DNA from 2 places in the Rahnella sp. CJA17(1/100) genome. Region 1 is predicted to be linked to the other one. Evidence: predicted binding sites of a transcription regulator. Region 1 holds the regulator's gene; the other holds the start of a gene.
What was found. The regulator PhoB, encoded in region 1, activates phosphate uptake and scavenging genes when phosphate is short. The targets are predictions, from matches to a motif close to CTGTCATAAAACTGNCNNAT.

Region 1 (3,148 bases):
GAGCGGGATGAAACCAAACCCACCGGAGCGGCGCTGATCTTACTGATGCTAATTGAAGAAAAAGGTTTACAGATCATCTGCTAAAAGAAGCCACAGCTTGTTGCTGTGGCTTGATTTTTATCCCTTTACGCCGCTTTGGCTGGCCTGTTCCTGAGGAACAATCAACTTCGGCGCCAGCGTAAACATAAACCGGGTACCGACGCCGACTTCACTCATGACTTCGAGTTTTGAGTGGTGATGGCTGAGCGCATGTTTGACGATTGCCAGTCCCAGTCCGCTGCCGCCGGTCTGACGTGAACGGGCTTTATCGACGCGGTAGAAACGTTCGGTCAGGCGCGGCAGGTGCTGCGGCGCAATGCCCGGTCCGTTGTCGCTGATCTGGAACTGTGCGCCATGCGGCGTTTGTTGCCAGCTGACTTCAATCCGTGTCCCCGCTGGCGTGTGGTTAACCGCGTTATACACCAGGTTCGACACCGCGCTGCGCAGTTGATCTTCATTACCAAAGACCTTCAGCTTGTCGTTTACGCGAAACACCACTTCATGCCTGCCGTTGCTTAACGTTTGCACTTCACGTTCGAGCATGCCGAGCATCACCGGAATATCCACTTTCTCGTGCAAATCAATATTCGCTGAGGCTTCGATTTTCGACAGCGTCAGCAGCTGCTTCACCAGCCCGTCCATCCGCCGCGTCTGTTCCTGCATGGTATCCAGCGCTTTAGTGCGGAAAGGCTCTTCCAGCTTGGCGTCTTCCATCATTTCCAGATACCCCTGCAATACCGTCAATGGGGTTCTCAGTTCATGACTGACGTTAGCGAAGAAGTTACGCCGTGCGCCTTCAAGCTGACGCATCTGGGTCACGTCGCGTGCCACCATCAGCAGTTGTCCTTCGGAATAAGGCATGACGCGAAACTCGACATAATGCTCATTATTGAGTTGTAAATTCAGCGCCCGGCTGAAATCGCGGGTCTGGATCCACAGCCGGAATTCCGGATAACGCAGCAGGTTGAAGATATGTTGCCCGTTATCTTCCGGCCAGCGGAAACCGAGCAAATCCTGCGCCAGTCCGTTACACCAGAAAATATTGCCTTCTTCAGTGGTCAGCACCACGGCATCCGGCAGCGATTCGGCACCGCTGCGAAAACGTTTGATGAGCTGGCCTAATTCGCGACGGCGACGCCGGTTGCGCATCTGCATCTGGTTCAGCCCGTAAAACAGCGGCTCCCAGCTCCAGCGCCCATTCGGCGGCGTAATGCTGCGGTCGAGCCACAGCCAGTGAGAGAGTTTAAGCTGGTTGTAATAATTCCAGCCCAGTGCCGCCATCAGCGACACCAGGAGGAGCCAGCCGAAATGGCCGACGAAAATACCGAGAATTAACGCTGGCAGGCAAAAGAGAAACAATTCACCCGCCAGTCGTTTCCATGACAAACGTTCTAGCACACAGATTCTCCGCTGTGAGGGCTCAATAACGCGTTGAAAAACGGTATCCGGTACCACGAACAGTCTGGATCATTCTGTCATGTCCACTGGTTTCCAGCGCCTTACGTAAACGACGAATATGCACGTCAACCGTGCGATCTTCCACATAAACGTTAGTGCCCCAGACGTTATTGAGCAACTGTTCGCGGCTGTATACACGTTCGGAATGGGTCATAAAGAAGTGTAATAACTTAAATTCGGTCGGCCCCATATCGAGCGCCTGCTCGTTGGCCATCACCCGGTGAGACGACGGATCCAGGCTTAAACCCTGCATGTCGATTACTTCTTCCACCGCCATTGGCGAGATGCGACGCATCACGGCTTTAATGCGGGCAACCAGTTCTTTCGGAGAAAACGGTTTGGTGATGTAATCATCGGCACCCACTTCAAGGCCGCGCACCCGATCTTCTTCTTCACCGCGTGCGGTCAGCATCATCACCGGAATTTCGCGGGTCAGTGCCTCACGTTTAAGATGCTTAATAAACTGAATACCGGAACCGCCAGGTAACATCCAGTCAAGCAGGATCAGTTCAGGGTAAGGTTCAACAAGCTGCCCAATCGCTGAATCAAAATCCTCAGCTTCTACGGCCTGATAGCCATTTTGTTCCAGTACAAAACACACCATTTCACGGATTGGAGCTTCGTCTTCAACCACCAATATACGTCTAGCCATCGTAGGTCCTGCCAATAGGTTAGCGATCTTTTATTTGATTGCGGGCGCCATTATGCGTCAGTTTTGTGACAGATTTATGAATGAAAAGAATGGTTCATTACAGTCAACTATGACAGATAATTTCCGGCCATCTTGCTGAAATTGGTCTGATTTATCGGGGACAGCTTCCCCTGCCGACGTTTATACTTTACCCCATTGTCGTCATCCAGGGTTCATACGGGAGTCTCATGCGCCTGATCCACACGTCAGACTGGCACCTCGGCCAGTACTTTTTCACTAAAAGCCGTGCAGCCGAACATCAGGCATTTTTGCGCTGGCTGACCGGTCAGGTGCAACAACATCAGGTCGACGCCGTGATTGTCGCGGGCGATATTTTCGACACAGGTTCCCCACCCAGTTATGCCCGAGAATTGTATAACCGCTTCGTGGTGGAATTACAGCAAACCGGCTGCCAGCTGGTGGTGCTGGCTGGTAACCACGATTCTGTCGCCACGCTCAATGAATCGCGCGAGCTCCTGTCCTGCCTGAATACGCGGGTGATTGCCACCGTCGGTGAAAACCTTTCTGAACAGATTTTAGTGCTCAGTCAGCGTGACGGGAAACCCGGCGCGATACTGTGCGCTATCCCGTTTTTACGCCCGCGTGATCTGCTCGCCAGCCAGGCGGGACAGTCCGGCAGCGACAAGCAACTGGCATTGCAGGAAGCCATCGCCGCGCATTATGACGCGCTCTGGCAGGCTGCTCAGGCCAGACGTGACGAACTGGGCATGCCGCTGCCTATTATTGCGACCGGCCATCTGACGACTGTCGGCGTCAGTACCTCTGATTCCGTGCGCGACATCTATATAGGTACGCTCGATGCGTTTCCGGCGCAGGCCTTTCCGCCGGTCGATTATGTGGCACTGGGTCATATTCACCGTGCACAATGCGTCGCCAAAACCGAACATATCCGTTACAGCGGCTCGCCGATTGCCCTGAGTTTTGACGAACTGAGCAAAG
Region 2 (3,148 bases), on a different contig from region 1:
TGTTTGCGCTGATCGGGTTCAAGAATAATTTTTGGCCGCTGTGTTTTATCACTCATCGGCTCGGTCCTCCGTGTTAATTTTTTTGCCGCCGGTCAGCATCGCCACGAAGGTTTTTGGCACCAGCAGAACCATCAGTACGTGAATAATGACGAACAGCAGTACGCCGCTCATCGCAAAGAAATGCACATAACGGGCGATATCAAAACCGCCAAACAACCAGACCAGACCGCTGAACTGCGCGGGTTTCCAGATCGACAAACCCGACAGCACCAGCAGCGCGCCCAGCAACAGAACACCGCTGTACATCAGTTTTTGCACCGCGTTGTACTGACCCAGTTTGTGCGGGAGTTTGAATGTCAGTGCGCGAACGGTATCGCGCCAGACCGTATGGGGCGAAAAGGGGAAAAAGTCGCGTCTGAAATGACCGCTAAAAATGCCCCACAGCAGATAGAGCAGGGCATTGCCCGCCAGCAGCCACATTACCGCCAGATGCCAGGCAATATTGCCACCCAGCCAGCCGCCGAGGGTGGTGTTCTGCGGGAAAGTGAAAGCGAAAAGCGGGTCGGCGTTATAAATCCCCCAGCCGCTCATCACCATGCCGATCATTGCCAGCAGATTGATCCAATGACAAATGCGAACCGGCCAGGAATGAATCCGGAGCTTCCGGGGTGATGAGAGCTGAGGTTTCACGCTTAATCTCCTGTTGTTCGGCCGGATTACATCGGTGGCGCGATGCCGTCTTTACCGGCAGCAATACCACGGGCAACCAGCGCACCTTTGTCATCTTTCATGGCAAACAATACGATTTTAGTGCCCGGTTTCAGCAGGCTGCGGTCGCCCGGCGCCAGCAGAACAACCGGTACATCATCAGGCACAATGACCGTTTTCTCGGCATCGTGATATTTCACTGTCAGGGTGCGGCCATTGCTGTTCACCAGCTTGCCGACGGTGCCGTTGGTCATGGTATTGATTTTGCCATCGGCGGATTCAAACGGATTGAAGCCTTCACCGCTGCCGCGCAGGCTGGGTGCGAATACGTGCACTTCCAGTGCTTTCAGCGTGCCATTAGCCTGCGGAACGGCGGCCGTCCCGATGAAGCTGTCCGCTTTGATATCGCTGATCTGCCCTTTGGTGACGGCATTGATCTTGGTCTGGTCGGTCAGCTTAACGTCGAGTTTTTCGCCCTGACGTGTGGTGATTTGTACCGATGAGTCATTAACTGAATCAATGGTTCCGCGTGTAGGTTTAATCACATTATCGGCGGCAAATGCCGATGTCATCCCGCTGCACATCAGCAGGGAACCCAGTAACAGACCAGCGAGACGTGTTGGTGCATTCATGATTAATTCTCCATTTTCCAGCGTTTTTTCATTCTGTTAGATGAATCACTGAACCTGCCAGTGATGAATAACTTTCTTAAGAGTGGACGATAAACCGGTATTGGCTGATGACAAATTGATGACAAAATTGTCATCAAAGGTGTCTGACGAAACTGATAAACTTTCGGGTGAATCATTCTTTAGGTGAATGGTCATGCGGCGCTGAGGGCCTGAATGCGAATACTGGTGATTGAAGACGATGTCAGTACAGGCGATTACCTGAAAAAAGGGCTGACAGAAGCAGGTTACAGCGTAGATCTGGCACGCAACGGTGCCGACGGCCTGTTTCTGGCGCTGGAAGAGGGGTACGACGCGGTGATCCTCGACGTCATGCTGCCGGGGCTGAACGGCTGGCAGGTGATGGAAGTCCTGCGCAAAAAAAGCGACGTGCCGGTGCTGTTTCTCACCGCCCGCGATGAAGTACAGGATCGCATTCACGGGCTGGAGCTGGGGGCTGACGACTATCTCATCAAACCGTTCTCCTTCACCGAACTGGTGTTGCGTATCCGCACCTTGCTGCGCCGCCCGGCCGCCCGTGAGCCGGATGCGTATTCGGTGGCGGATCTGAATCTTGATGTGCTGCGCCGCCGCGTGACCCGCCAGGATCAGACCATCGCACTGACCAATAAGGAATTCATGTTGCTGCAGTTGCTGATGCGCCGCGAGGGTGAGGTTCTGTCGCGAACCATGATCGCCTCGCAGGTCTGGGATATGAATTTCGACAGTGATACCAATGTAGTGGATGTCGCCATTAAGCGTCTGCGTGCCAAAGTTGACCGCAGCTTTGAGGTGAAACTGATCCATACCGTGCGTGGCATTGGTTACGTGTGCGAAGTGCGACATGAGTGATCGTCAATTGACTCACCTCCCGAAACGCGCCATGTCGCTGACGCTTCGCGCCACCTTACTTTTCGCGCTGATCGCCTCGATGGTGGTCAGCGCCGTCGGTTTCTACCTCTATTACTCGATGGATAAAGAACTGGTACGCCGCGCGGATTACCAGGTCAGCGGGCGTGTGCAGTATTTCCGTCATCTGCTTGCCAACGAATTCCCGCTGTCGCAACTCAGCCGTAATCCCGGCCTGTTTGAAAATATGCTCGGCAACGAGCGCGATATCCTGACGTTTCGCCTGTCCGGTGAGAAGCTATTGATCAACGTCAATCCGTCGCGGCTGGCATTGCCCCCGGTAGCGGCGGTGCCTGACGGCCAGCCGCTGACGCTGAATACGGTGCATCATCTCACCGCCCCCGATGGTACGCCGGTACGTTTTGCCCGTGCGGCGGTACAGATTCAGGACGGGCGGACAGTTGAAATCACCGGCGCGCATTTCATGACCGAGGAGTCGCGTCTGTTGCAGACTTTCCGCTGGGAAATTATTGGCGCGGTGTTATTCGCTTATTTGCTGATTGCCGCACTGGGTTATCTGGTGATCCGCCGCGGATTGCGGCCGCTGCGCAATATGGCGTATGAAGCGGCGCAGATCCATCCGGCCAGTCTGTCTACGCGTTTGTCTTCGGAAAATGCGCCGCAGGAATTGCAGCAATTAATTTATTCTTTCAATGACATGCTGGACCGGCTCGCCGAGGGGTATCAGCGGCTGACGCAATTTTCAGCCGATCTGGCGCATGAAATCCGCACCCCGGTGGGCGCGCTGATGGGGCATTGTCAGGTGGCGTTATATCAGCCCCGGACAGTGGAAGAATACGAAACACTGCTGGCGAACAATATAGAAGAGCTGGAACGCATTTCACGTATGGTGGAAAACATTC

Region 2: a site for PhoB is predicted at 1,446-1,465, ahead of AACU55_RS21880 (heavy metal response regulator transcription factor). Genes of this name have one in related genera too.

The regions. Positions count from the first base shown of each region.
Region 1 is NZ_CAWOJA010000010.1:54,989-58,136, reverse strand. It holds gene AACU55_RS06070 (helix-turn-helix domain-containing protein) at 1-84, shown strand, start outside; gene phoR (phosphate regulon sensor histidine kinase PhoR) at 118-1,437, opposite strand; gene phoB (phosphate response regulator transcription factor PhoB) at 1,460-2,149, opposite strand; gene sbcD (exonuclease subunit SbcD) at 2,377-3,148, shown strand, end outside.
Region 2 is NZ_CAWOJA010000064.1:287,065-290,212, reverse strand. It holds gene AACU55_RS21895 (molybdopterin-dependent oxidoreductase) at 1-56, opposite strand, end outside; gene AACU55_RS21890 (cytochrome b/b6 domain-containing protein) at 49-690, opposite strand; gene AACU55_RS21885 (hypothetical protein) at 717-1,340, opposite strand; gene AACU55_RS21880 (heavy metal response regulator transcription factor) at 1,554-2,228, shown strand; gene AACU55_RS21875 (heavy metal sensor histidine kinase) at 2,221-3,148, shown strand, end outside.